DNA from 4 places in the Pantoea sp. App145 genome. Region 1 is predicted to be linked to each of the others. Evidence: predicted binding sites of a transcription regulator. Region 1 holds the regulator's gene; each other region holds the start of a gene.

Region 1 (3,454 bases):
TCAGGCATCCCATCAGCGTATCCATCATGCGTGGCAACAGGAACTGTGCACCGTTGAGCGACAGCAACTGAAGCGAGTACACCGCCGTTACCGTAAAGCCAATCATCGACCAGCCGTAATATTTACGCGTCACCAGATAGCTGGCGAGGGTGATCGCCAGCATAAACAGCAGGGTGATGGATTTCGGCACGGCAAAACGCAGCGAGGCAGCCGCGATCAATAGCCCGGCGAAGGTGCCGAGGGCACGGTGCTGGATACGTACGCGAGTGGCGCTGTAGCCGTTCTGGCTGACGAACATGGTGGTCATCAGAATCCAGTAGGGTTTGGGGATGTTAAAGAACAACGCCAGCGCGCTGCCAAACATCAGCATTACGGCAAAACGCGCTGCGGTGCGTAACGCCGGGGACTTTAGCGACAGGTAACTGCGCAGCGCCGGAAAAAACGGCAAACGTCGCTGGCGGTCGGCCATCAGGTCACGGGTATAAAGAGGTTTCTGCGTGCGCAGGACGCGGGCTATCCGACTGAAATGGTACAGGCAAAAATTACCGACCGGATTATCCGGGTGCTGGCGCGCAATCTTTTCCAGCGCCCCGAGCTGCTTCTCCATATGAAAGCGCTCCGGCAACTGGTGATAGAGGATAGCATCGGCCAACAGCCGCAGCCGCGCCGATATGGTCTTCGCATTCCAGCGGATCACCGCTTCAGCATGGCTCTGCTCCACCAGTTTTTGCACTTCTTCAGGCTGATGCAGGCTGACCGAGATGTGTTCCTGGAGATCGAGTGCCACCTGGAAGGCACGCGTCAGACGTTTATGGCTGTTGTTACGGCTGGCAGACAGCATATGCATTTGCTGATAACAGGTGGTGATCAGGTCGACCGCTTTTTGCTGCCGGGCCAGCAGTGGGGGGAGCGCTTTTTCCGGATCGGTCAGCTGCGTCAGCAGGGTATATTTGGCATCGCAATAATCCGCCAGCTCGCGATACAGCAGGCTGAGGGTTTCACGCATCGGCTGTTCTTTCCACAGCCAGAACCAGAGCCAGTTAAACAGCCCGTACCACAGCGTGCCGCCGATATACAGCAGCGGCGGTACCCATATCGGCATGCGTCCTGCGAGGCTGAGTGTGAAGATGGCGGCGATAAGGGTGCCGGGCAGCAAACGGCCATGCAACGGACTGATTTCGCCGGTGACGCCCACCAGCAGCGGCAGAGCCAGCATAATCAGCGGCAAAGGAACATGGTAATCCGTCAACCACTGAATCAGAAAGCTGCCGGTGGCAAACAGGGATCCGCCGACAATCAGGCGTTTAAAGAAACGTTTATGTGGTGTATCCAGACCCGCGATATTGCAGCAGGCGGGAACCAGCGAGAACAGCAAACCTTTTTGCAGGTCACCAAACAGCCAGCCGAGAGCCACGGGCAGGCAAAGCACCAGCGTTTGCCGCAGGGCATAATTAACTTCGGGATGATAGATGATTCGACGCCACATCAGCTCATCGTAGACAAAAACGGCGCGATGTGACCATCACGCCGTGGGTGAGAAGGAATTAGCGGGTGCCGTAAACGACGATGGTTTTACCATGTGCGGAGATCAGGTTTTGATCTTCCAGCATTTTCAGAATACGGCCAACTGTCTCGCGTGAGCAGCCAACGATCTGACCAATTTCCTGACGGGTGATTTTGATCTGCATCCCGTCCGGGTGGGTCATGGCATCAGGCTGTTTGGCCAGATTGAGCAGCGTCTGCGCAATGCGACCGGTCACATCAAGGAAGGCAAGGTTGCCGACTTTTTCTGATGTCACCTGCAGGCGACGTGCCATCTGCGCCGAAAGACGCATTAAAATATCCGGGTTTACCTGAATCAGCTGACGGAATTTTTTGTAGGAAATTTCAGCCACTTCGCAGGCAGTTTTTGCTCGTACCCAGGCACTGCGTTCCTGACCTTCTTCAAACAGGCCAAGCTCGCCGATGAAATCCCCCTGATTGAGGTAGGAGAGAATCATCTCTTTGCCTTCTTCATCTTTAATCAGTACCGCAACGGCACCTTTCACGATGTAGTAGAGCGTTTCCGCTTTTTCACCCTGGTGAATCAGGGTGCTTTTGGATGGATATTTGTGAATATGGCAATGGGACAGGAACCATTCGAGTGTAGGGTCTGTTTGCGGTTTGCCGAGAACCATTCGCTATTATCCTCTGTTGTAATCGTGCCCAAAACACAGGGGGCAATTTTCCCTGTCAGGCGGTGAAATCGTAGAGCGCTTCCAGTAAAGGAAATTATTCGGGTGGACTCTTAAGCCAGGCTTCTGATTCTTCCCGCCTTCGTCTGTTACGACGAAAATATTTTCAGCTCTGTTTGTAGCACAGCTTTTGCTAGCTGTCTTGTGTTGTCTCGCTTCAGCAAAAGGGCGATTAGTCTGGATTGCTGTTTCTCAGGTGAAAGCGTACTCTGGCGGCAAATCAGCTTGGTCAGGAGAAAGAATAATGCAGGCACGAGTCAAATGGGTGGAGGGGCTTACCTTTCTCGGAGAATCCTCATCGGGTCATCAGGTATTAATGGATGGGAACTCGGGTGATAAAGCGCCGAGTCCGATGGAGATGGTGCTGATGGCGGCGGGTGGTTGCAGCGCGATTGACGTGGTGTCTATCCTGCAAAAAGGGCGCAATGAAGTGACCGATTGCGAGGTGAAACTCACTTCTGAACGTCGTGAAGAAGCGCCACGGATTTTTACACACATCAATCTGCATTTTATTGTCAGCGGCAAAGCGCTGGGCGATAAAGCGGTGGCGCGTGCGGTGGATTTGTCGGCAGAGAAATATTGTTCGGTGGCGATCATGCTGGGCAAAGGGGTCGACATCACCCACAGCTATGAGGTTATCGAGCTATAGCACGAACGTAGCGGCGCGATAAATCGCGCCGATACGGAAATGACGGATTATTCAATCCGTTTACCTTCAATCAGCCGCTGCACCAGCGGTGTCATAATCAACTCCATCGCCAGCCCCATTTTGCCACCCGGCACCACCAGGGTGTTCATATGCGAGATAAAGGAATCCTGAATCATCGCCAGCAGGTAAGGAAAGGCAATACCTTCCAGCCCACGAAAATGGATCACCACAAAGCTTTCATCCAGCGACGGAATCTCACGTGCGGCAAACGGATTTGAGGTATCAACGGTAGGTACGCGCTGGAAGTTGATATGGGTGCGCGAGAACTGTGGCGTAATGAAGTTGATGTAATCCTCCATCGAACGTACCACCGAATCCATCACCGCTTCGCGCGAATGACCGCGTTCGCTGGTGTCGCGAATCAACTTCTGAATCCACTCGAGGTTCACAATCGGCACCACGCCGACCAGCAAATCCACATGTTCGGCCACATTGTGTTGCTGTGTCACGACGCCGCCGTGCAAACCCTCATAAAACAGCACATCCGTGTTTTCCGGCAGCGGTTGCCAGG
Region 2 (3,454 bases), 1.5 Mb from region 1:
TGCTGCAAAGCCGCTGGGGTATCAACAATGATGAAGTGCTGGCTTTTGGTGATGGCGGCAACGATCTCGAAATGCTGGTGCAGTCCGGCTTCAGCTTTGCCATGCAAAATGCCCCGCAGCGCGTGAAACAGGCGGCGCGCTATCAGGCTCCGTCCAACAATGACGAGGGCGTGTTGCAGGTGATTGAGCAGATGCTGGCAGGGCAGGGACCGTTCGAGGTTTGAGGCATTATGGTAACGGCGCAATAAACTGCGTCGTTACCGGGTTGTGTGCGTATCTGAATTAAACAATCGGCCAGGCGGCGGCGATCATGTCGCGCAGGATCTCTTTGTCGTAGCTGACCCAGCCGTTTTTACTGTTCGCACGGGCCACTATCCACTCCACCTCGGTGGTGGATAAGGCAGGTCCATCCAGCCAGAACGGCATGATGGCATGTTGTTGCAGCCAGGCTTTTAATGCCAGCGCCGGTGGTGCCGGATCATCGGGCAACAGTTGCTGCGCCAGTTGTGCCATCAGGCGCTGCTGTTCGGGATGTTCACTTTCGGCCAGCACCTCAAGGAATGGGAACAGCAAACGTCCGCAGACTTCCCCATGATGGAAAGGTTTAATCGCCCCCAGCTCACCGGCGATGCCATGGATCACACCTAATCCTGCGCTGCTCAGGCACACGCCGCCCAGCCAGGAAGCCATCATCATTGCTTCGCGCGCGTCATCACCTGCCTGGTCGTGACGATTGAGCGCAGGCCAGGCTTTAAAGAACAGTTGCAGGCCATTCAGCGCCATTTGCTGACTGAACAGATTGCCTTTGCGTGACAGATACGCCTCAAACAGATGGGTGAAGGCGTCAATGGCGCAGGTCGCCAGCACCGTATCCGGTGCCCCTTGCAGTAAATCAGGGTCGAGAATTGCCACCTGCGGCACAAATACTGGATGGCGCAGCGAGGCTTTCACCTGGATATTTTGCTGATCGGTCACGACGGCATTCTGCGTCGCTTCGCTGCCGGTACCGGCGGTGGTGGGAATGGCAATCAGTGGCAATGTTACGGGCTGCACCGGTGTATCACCGACCTTTTCCAGATAACGCGCGATCGGCAGCGGGTGTTGCATCATGGCACTAAAGGCTTTGGCTGCGTCCAGCACGCTGCCACCACCGATCGCCACCACGCGATCCACATGACCCCGCCAGCGCGTTACCCAGGCATCGATCTCAGCGGGCGATGCCTCATGGCTGACGATCTCATAACCAAGAATGTGATCGTTGAGCGCTGCACCGAGGCGCGCCCAGGCCGGACCGTTAAGAAACGAGCGACCACAGAACAGCAACGTGGGCTGTGGATTAGCGGCAAGCAACGGCACCAGCCGGTCAATACTGCCGCGGGCAAACAGGGTTTGTTGATTACTGTACAGCTCAATCAGATTCTCACTCACCTGCAGATCCTTTTTCATGGGGCGGAAAACCCTTAGTTTAACCAAACCCTCCTGGCTGTCGGGGCAAACATTCTGATAACTGACCGGAAAAAATTTGATCACCTTCTCAATTCAGAAATTCACCTGGCGTAGCAGGTGATTTCTTCATCTTGTTACCCTTAACATGATACCGGTAACAAGATGCATCGCGATGTAACAACATCTCAAACGCTGCTGTATCCATCGTCCTCAGGACTTATCACAACAAACCGCTGCCGGTGGAAGACCGTGCAAAAAGGTGGAGAAAAATTATGCCATTACTCTACGTGGCAATTGGCGTGGCGCTACTGCTACTGCTGATGATTCGCTTCAAACTGAACGGATTTATCGCGCTGATTCTGGTGGCGCTGGCGGTCGGCATGATGCAGGGCATGCCCGTCAACAAAGTGATTGGCTCGATCAAAACCGGTGTCGGCGGCACGCTGGGCAGTCTGGCGCTGATCATGGGGTTTGGTGCCATGCTGGGCAAGCTGCTGGCCGATTGTGGCGGCGCACAACGTATTGCCACCACGCTGATTGAAAAATTCGGGCAAAAGCATATCCAGTGGGCATTGGTACTGACGGGCTTCACCGTGGGCTTTGCACTGTTCTACGAAGTGGGCTTCGTGCTGATGCTGCCGCTGGTGTTCAGCATTGCCGCGTCAGCGCGCGTGCCATTGCTGTTTGTGGGTGTGCCGATGGCGGCAGCCTTGTCGGTCACGCACGGCTTTTTACCGCCGCACCCGGGTCCAACCGCGATTGCCACGCTGTTCAATGCGGATATGGGCAAAACCCTGCTGTTTGGCACCCTGCTGGGCATTCCTACCGTTATTCTGGCGGGACCGGTCTACGCACGTTTTCTGAAAGGTATCGATAAACCGATTCCGGAAGGACTGTGGAATCCGAAAACCTTCAGCGAAGCGGAAATGCCGGGCTTTGGCGTCAGTGTTGGTACCGCGCTGGTGCCGGTGATTCTGATGGCTCTGCGTGCGGTGGCCGAAATGGTCCTGCCAAAAGGACATGTGATCCTGCCTTACGCTGAGTTCTTTGGCGATCCGATCATGGCTACGCTGATTGCGGTACTGATTGCTATCTTCACCTTTGGTCTGAATCGCGGACGCAGCATGGATGAAGTGATGGGCACATTAAGTGACTCCATCAAAATCATCGCCATGATGCTGCTGATTATCGGTGGTGGCGGGGCGTTTAAGCAGGTGCTGGTGGATAGCGGTGTCGATAAATATATCGCCAGCATGATGCATGAAACCAATGTGTCCCCGATCTTTATGGCCTGGTCAATTGCGGCGGTGCTGCGTATCGCACTCGGTTCCGCTACCGTGGCCGCAATTACCGCAGGTGGCATTGTGGCACCGCTGATCGCTACCTCCGGTGCCAGCCCGGAGCTGATGGTGATTGCGGTTGGATCGGGCAGCGTGATTTTTTCTCACGTCAACGATCCGGGGTTCTGGTTGTTTAAGGAGTATTTCAACCTGACGATCGGCGAAACCATTCGCTCATGGTCAGTGCTGGAGACCATCATCTCAGTCTGCGGTTTAGTGGGTTGTCTGCTGCTGTCGATGGTAATTTGATGTGAAGATGCTGAGGCATGGCGCCTCAGCATTCGCGGTCTACTGCGCCAGTGCGCGGAAGGCCGCCAGTTCTTCTTCCGGCATCCCCGCCTGTAAAGCCGCCTGGCAAATTTTTTCCCAGCTATTGGTATCCAGCGGAATGCCTTCGCGTTCACGCTCCAGACGATTGTTCTCTTCCCATTCGCCCGGTATCTGAATCGGCGCATCGCCGCTTTGTGGCGAACGTTTTACCCAACTGAGGAAGGCTTCCGCTTCCTGCTGCATCGCGGGTGCATCGAAGGCTTCCGGATTCACGATGATGGTGGTCATGCAGTTGAAGATGGCATCGTGGCAGCTCACCAGAGTTTCGTCATGTGTGGTGCGTCCACCTGACAGCGCGCCGCCGAGAATTTCACACATGGTAGCCAGCGCATAACCCT
Region 3 (3,454 bases), 470 kb from region 1:
GCCGCGCGCGATCGCTTTGTACTGTCTAACGGCCACGGCTCGATGCTGATTTACAGCCTGCTGCACCTCAGCGGCTACGATCTGCCAATGAGCGAGCTGCAAAACTTCCGTCAGCTGCATTCCAAAACTCCAGGTCACCCGGAATACGGCTGCACCGTTGGTGTTGAAACCACCACCGGCCCGCTGGGCCAGGGCATCGCCAATGCCGTCGGTTTCGCTATCGCTGAACGCACCCTGGCGGCGCAGTTCAATCGTCCGGGCCACGACATCGTGGACCACAACACATACGTGTTTATGGGCGACGGCTGCATGATGGAAGGTATCTCGCACGAGGTCTGCTCCATCGCCGGTACGCTGAAACTCGGCAAACTGGTTGCCTTCTATGATGACAACGGCATCTCTATCGACGGTCATGTGGATGGCTGGTTCACCGACGACACCGCAAAACGCTTTGAAGCCTACGGCTGGCACGTGGTGCGCGGCGTGGACGGTCACGACGCTGACGCCATCAAAAAAGCGGTGGAAGAAGCTAAAGCGGTCAGCGACAAGCCTTCTCTGCTGATGTGCAAAACCATTATCGGTTTCGGTTCCCCGAACAAAGCCGGTACTCATGATTCCCACGGCGCACCGCTGGGCGACGCGGAAGTGGCGCTGACCCGCAAACAGCTGGGCTGGGACTACGCACCGTTTGAAATCCCGTCAGACATTTACGCGCAGTGGGATGCGAAAGAAGCCGGTCAGGCGAAAGAAGCGGCATGGGATGCGAAATTCGCGGCTTACGCGGCGGCGCACCCGGAGCTGGCGGCTGAATTCAAACGCCGTATGAACAACGAACTGCCGGCGAACTGGGCGGAAGAGTCACAGAAATTCATTGAGCAGCTGCAGGCGAATCCGGCGAAAATCGCCAGCCGTAAAGCGTCGCAGAATGCCATCGAAGCCTTCGGTAAAATCCTGCCGGAATACCTCGGCGGTTCGGCTGACCTGGCACCAAGCAACCTGACCATGTGGTCCGGCTCTAAGCCGATCAACGAAGACCCGGCCGGTAACTACATCCATTACGGCGTGCGTGAATTCGGTATGACCGCCATCGCCAACGGTATCGCGCTGCACGGTGGCTTCCTGCCGTACACCGCCACCTTCCTGATGTTCGTGGAATATGCGCGTAATGCCGCGCGTATGGCGGCGCTGATGAAGATCCGTCAGGTGATGGTTTACACCCACGACTCCATCGGTCTGGGCGAAGACGGTCCGACGCATCAGCCGGTTGAGCAAATGGCGAGCCTGCGTACCACCCCGAACATGAGCCTGTGGCGTCCGTGTGACCAGGTGGAATCTGCGGTGGCGTGGAAATACGCTATCGAGCGTCAGGATGGCCCGAGCGCGCTGATTTTCTCCCGTCAGAACCTGGCGCAGCAGGATCGTACGGCTGAGCAGCTGGCGAACGTGGCGCGCGGCGGTTATGTGCTGAAGGACTGTGCCGGTCAGCCGGAACTGATCCTGATCGCCACCGGTTCAGAAGTGGAACTGGCGGTAGCCGCTTACGACCAGCTGACCACCGAAGGCCGTAAGGTACGCGTGGTTTCCATGCCGTCTACCGATGCGTTCGACAAGCAGGATGCGGCCTACCGCGAATCCGTGCTGCCGAAAGCAGTGGCTGCGCGCGTGGCAATTGAAGCCGGTATCGCAGATTACTGGTTCAAGTACACCGGCCTGAACGGCGCTATCGTCGGCATGACCACCTTCGGTGAGTCAGCTCCGGCAGAACTGCTGTTCAAAGAGTTCGGCTTCACCGTTGAGAATGTGGTTGCGACCGCGAAATCTATTCTGTAAGACCCACGGGCGGCCTGAGTGCCGCCCGATTTGTTTTTGGCGTAAAAACACCCAATTATTCCTCCAGTAATAATCTTAAATTGGCTGATTTTGTGACGCAGATCCAATAATCAGCAGCGCACTTGATCGCAATCATTCCTGTTATTCCTTCCTTGCTTTATTCTGGCTGAACCGTTTCAGTTGTAGCGATATGACCGTTTTCCCCCTGTACTGGCCAGCAAGAATTCCCTGTACAAAACGGGTTGAAACGCTCAGGCTAACGGCACGTTTTTTCAGGTGTTGTTGAAGGTAGAGATGACCGTTCGCATAGCTATAAATGGTTTTGGTCGTATTGGGCGCAACGTGCTGCGCGCACTGTATGAAACGGGCCGCAGGGCGGAAATCACCGTGGTGGCGATCAATGAACTGGCTGAAGCCGTCGGGATGGCGCATTTGCTGAAGTATGACACCAGCCATGGTCGTTTTGCCTTTGACGTACGCCAGGAGCGCGACCTGTTGTTTGTCGGTGACGATACCATCCGCATCCTGCATCAGGCCGATATCGCCACCCTGCCGTGGCAGGAACTGAATGTCGATATCGTGCTGGACTGCACCGGCGTTTTTGGCAGCCGTGCGGATGGCGAAGCCCATTTGCAGGCGGGCGCGAAAAAAGTGTTGTTCTCGCATCCGGGCGGCAACGATCTGGATGCCACGGTAGTGTTCGGCGTGAACGAACAGGCTCTTAAACAAACTGACCGCATTGTCTCCAACGCATCCTGCACCACCAACTGTATTATTCCGGTGATAAAGTTGCTGGATGACGCCTTTGGCATTGAGTCGGGCACCGTCACTACGATCCATTCGGCGATGCATGATCAGCAGGTGATTGACGCCTATCATAGCGATCTGCGGCGTACCCGTGCTGCCAGCCAATCGATTATTCCGGTGGATACGCGTCTGGCGGCGGGCATTACGCGCATTTTTCCGAAATTTAACGATCGCTTCGAAGCTATCGCGGTGCGAGTGCCAACCATCAACGTGACAGCCATTGATTTAAGCGTTTCAGTACGTCAGGCGGTGAAGGCTTGTGAGGTCAACGCCTTGCTGCAAAACGCATCAGAAGGGGCATTTCGTGGTATAGTTGACTATACGGAATTACCGTTAGTCTCAGTCGATTTTAACCATGATCCGCACAGTGCCATTGTGGACGGCACCCAAACGCGGGTCAGTGGTCACCACCTCATCAAAACCCTGGTTTGGTGTGACAACGAATGGGGCTTTGCTAACCGCATGCTCGACACAACGTTAGCAATGGCCGCAAGCGGTTTCAGGTAAGACGCGGTCTGCGTCTGGCAAAACTTATGAGAATCAACGAGAGGGTTCACCATGTCTGTAATTAAGATGACCGATCTGGATCTTGCTGGAAAACGTGTTCTGATCCGTGCCGATCTCAACGTACCAGTGAAGGAAGGGAAAGTGACGTCTGATGCACGTATCCGTGCTTCTCTGCCCACCATCGAAGCGGCGTTGAAACAGGGCGCGAAAGTGATGGTTACCTCTCACCTGGGTCGTCCGACCGAAGGTGAATACAACGAAGAGTTCTCCCTGTTACCGGTTGTTAACTATCTGAAAGACAAACTGAACG
Region 4 (3,454 bases), 580 kb from region 1:
TATCGGAGACGTCAGCCGCCCGGCAGCCATCACCGTAGAGTGGGCGAAATATGCCCAGTCGCTGACCGACAAACCGGTTAAAGGCATGCTCACCGGTCCGGTCACTATCCTGTGCTGGTCGTTTCCGCGTGAAGACGTTAGCCGAGAAACCATCGCCAAACAAATTGCACTGGCGCTGCGCGATGAAGTGGCTGACCTGGAAAAAGCCGGTATCGGCATCATCCAGATTGACGAACCGGCGCTGCGTGAAGGTCTGCCGCTGCATCAGTCCGACTGGGCTGCCTACCTCACCTGGGCGGTCGATGCGTTCCGCCTCAACGCGGCGGTGGCGCAGGATGACACCCAGATCCACACCCATATGTGTTATTGCGAGTTCAACGACATCATGGACTCCATCGCCGCACTGGATGCGGACGTGATCACCATCGAAACCTCACGTTCCGATATGGACCTGCTGGATGCGTTTAAAGAATTCTCATACCCGAACGAAATCGGCCCAGGAGTGTATGACATCCACTCACCGAATGTACCCAGTGTGGCGTGGATGGAAGACCTGCTGCGTAAAGCGGCGCTGAGTATTCCGGAAGAACGTTTGTGGGTGAATCCGGACTGCGGCCTGAAAACCCGTGGCTGGACGGAAACCCGTCAGGCTCTGGCCAATATGGTGGAAGCGGCGAAAAAACTGCGCGGTGAAACCGCGTAATCGTTGGATAAAATGTTGTGTTGATACGTTGGGGCGCGCAAGCGCCCCCTTTTTTATTACGCGTCTGGTGCAACGCCATACTGCTTAAACCAGGCAAGCATTCGCACCCAGCCATCCTGCGCCGATTCCGCGTGATAGCTCGGACGATAATCAGCGTGGAAGGCATGGCCCGCATCCGGATAGACCACGATCTCCGCTTTGGCATTGGCGGCACGCAGCGCCTGGCGCATCAGCTCAACGCTCTCCAGCGGAATCCCTTCATCCTGACCGCCGTACAGGCCCAGCACCGGCGCATTTAAATCGACGGCGATATCAATCGGATGCTTTTGCTGCTTCAGCGTCTTGTCGCCAATCAGGCGACCATACCAGGCAACTGCTGCACGCACCTGCGGGTTGTGCGCCGCGAACAGCCAGCTAATGCGTCCACCCCAGCAGAAGCCGGTAATGCCCATACGACGGATATCACCGCCGTTGCGTGCGGCCCAGTTGGCGACGTGGTCGAGGTCCGACAGCACCTGTGAATCCGGCACTTTACTCACCAGCTCTTTAAACAGGGTCGGGATATCGTGGTATTCACTGGGATCGCCTTCACGGAAATACAGTTCTGGTGCCACCGCCAGATAACCCTCCAGCGCCAGCCGACGGCAGACATCACGAATATGCTCATGTACGCCAAAAATCTCCTGCACCACCAACACCACTGGCAGTGTGCCTTCATACTCTTTTGGCCGGGCATAATACGCTGGCAGGTTTTCCCCCTGGCTGGGGACCGAGGTTTCTCCGCTATGGATTGCCTCGCTGTGGGTAAGAATGGTGGTGCTCGCAGTCGGTTGTACGGCGGGGGCAAAGCCGCCAGTTGCAGATTTTTGTGCCATATTGTCTTCGGTTTTCATTGTTCTCTCCGTGCTAACAATCGCGCAATCACGTAACTATAGCCTGGCCGCTGTGGCCGGGCGGGTGTAGGGAGCAGAGGGGTTACGCATGAGTTCTTCCTCTTCTATTAACATTGCCGTTTAAACTTACACAGCACAGCTTGTAGCAATTCAGAATGGCAGACGACCAATGTGTGATTCATGTCACGTTATGTTTTTCTGATAATGTAACTTTCATTATCGATAGTGAAATTAGTCACATATTTATCCCGCCTGCTGACGTAAAGTGGCGCGCATATCCCTTATCTACCAGGAGTCTGTTATGGCCCAGTCTGACGTTTTCCACCTTGGCATCACCAAAGCCGACCTGAAAGGAGCCACGCTGGCCATCGTTCCCGGCGATCCTGAGCGCGTAAAGAAAATCGCTGCGCTGATGGACAACCCGCAGCACCTGGCGTCGCATCGTGAATTCACCACTTATCTGGCCGAGGTGGACGGCAAACCGGTAGTGGTTTGCTCCACCGGCATTGGTGGCCCGTCAACCTCCATCGCGGTGGAAGAACTGGCCCAGCTCGGTGTGCGTACCTTCCTGCGCGTCGGCACCACCGGTGCCATCCAGCCGAATATCAATGTGGGTGATGTGCTGGTCACCACGGCTTCGGTTCGTCTGGACGGTGCCAGCCTGCACTTCGCGCCGATGGAATTCCCGGCGGTCGCTGACTTCACCTGTACCACGGCGCTGGTCGCCGCGGCAGAAGCCTGTGGTGCGAAGACCCACATTGGCATCACCGCCTCCTCTGACACCTTCTATCCCGGCCAGGAGCGTTACGACACCTTCTCAGGCCGTGTGGTCAGCCGCTTCCAGGGCTCGATGAAAGAGTGGCAGCAAATGGGCGTCCTCAACTATGAGATGGAATCCGCTACACTGTTAACCATGTGCGCCAGCCAGGGGCTGCGAGCCGGTATGGTGGCGGGCGTCATCGTGAATCGTACGCAGAAGGAGATCCCGGACGCGGCGACCATGAAACAGACTGAAAGCGACGCGGTGAAAATTGTAGTCGAAGCGGCGCGTCGGTTGATCTAGCGCGCCCGGTAACCGGCGATTTTCAGATTTCGTCGGTTACCTGAAACGGATGCGCGTCAATTCAGCGGATAACTGAGAAATTTCTATGCGCAAAACGGTTCCTGTTCAACGTCCTGCCTTTATGGTCAGCCCTCAGGCGCGTGTCGAAGATGCGGCAGCGCGTTTCCGCCAGGCGATGGCGGCGGCTGATTTCCCTGTCGCGCGTCAGTGCTGTGAAGAAGTGTTGCGTGTTATGCCGCACAACATGCAGGTGCTAAGTGATTATGCGCTGGCGTTGATGCGTGTTGGCGAATACCAGAAATCCTGGAAAACCTACCAGAAAATCTATCAGGCTACGGCGGATAAGCGGGCGCAGGCGGCGGAAACCTGGCTCGACGGTCTCACCGAAGTCTGTGGCTGGCTTAACAAGCCGGATGAGGTGGCGCGTTACGGGCTGGAATCGTTGCAGCAATCCGACCGGAAATTCAGCGCCGGGCAAAAGCACCCTCTGCCAGCAGAAGCACCACCGGCCTTTGCGGCGTCTCGCCCACAGGAAAATATCATTGCCTTCAGCCTGTATGGCGACCAGCCACGCTATTGCGAAACCCTGATAAAAAATGTCGAGGTGGCACGCGAGCTTTACCCGGCGTGGACCTGCCGTATCTGGCTGGATGACAGCGTACCGCAACATGTCTGGCAGCGTCTGGCGCAGCCCAATGTACAGCTGGTGGATATGTCGCACGAGAAAACGCTGTTTCCCACCCTGTGGCGCTTCCTGGTGATGGATGATGCCAGCGTCAAACGTTTTATCGTGCG

Evidence for each region. The regulator CRP, encoded in region 1, controls carbon source genes, mostly activating them, when cyclic AMP is high. The targets are predictions, from matches to a motif close to ATGTGANNNNNNTCACAT.
Region 2: RCF31_RS07635 (iron-containing alcohol dehydrogenase) is a predicted target of CRP. The motif match lies at 1,521-1,538, and genes of this name have one in related genera.
Region 3: epd (erythrose-4-phosphate dehydrogenase) is a predicted target of CRP. The motif match lies at 1,921-1,938, and genes of this name have one in related genera.
Region 4: udp (uridine phosphorylase) is a predicted target of CRP. The motif match lies at 1,820-1,837, and genes of this name have one in related genera.

The regions. Positions count from the first base shown of each region.
Region 1 is NZ_CP133290.1:3,194,345-3,197,798, forward strand. It holds gene RCF31_RS14570 (YccS/YhfK family putative transporter) at 1-1,486, opposite strand, end outside; gene crp (cAMP-activated global transcriptional regulator CRP) at 1,545-2,177, opposite strand; gene RCF31_RS14580 (OsmC family protein) at 2,479-2,883, shown strand; gene RCF31_RS14585 (phosphoribulokinase) at 2,931-3,454, opposite strand, start outside.
Region 2 is NZ_CP133290.1:1,653,855-1,657,308, reverse strand. It holds gene RCF31_RS07640 (Cof-type HAD-IIB family hydrolase) at 1-224, shown strand, start outside; gene RCF31_RS07635 (iron-containing alcohol dehydrogenase) at 283-1,446, opposite strand; gene gntT (gluconate transporter) at 1,719-3,035, shown strand; gene RCF31_RS07625 (malate/lactate/ureidoglycolate dehydrogenase) at 3,075-3,454, opposite strand, start outside.
Region 3 is NZ_CP133290.1:3,661,733-3,665,186, forward strand. It holds gene tkt (transketolase) at 1-1,830, shown strand, start outside; gene epd (erythrose-4-phosphate dehydrogenase) at 2,125-3,144, shown strand; gene pgk (phosphoglycerate kinase) at 3,196-3,454, shown strand, end outside.
Region 4 is NZ_CP133290.1:2,613,879-2,617,332, reverse strand. It holds gene metE (5-methyltetrahydropteroyltriglutamate--homocysteine S-methyltransferase) at 1-703, shown strand, start outside; gene RCF31_RS11955 (dienelactone hydrolase family protein) at 760-1,596, opposite strand; gene udp (uridine phosphorylase) at 1,898-2,659, shown strand; gene RCF31_RS11945 (tetratricopeptide repeat protein) at 2,745-3,454, shown strand, end outside.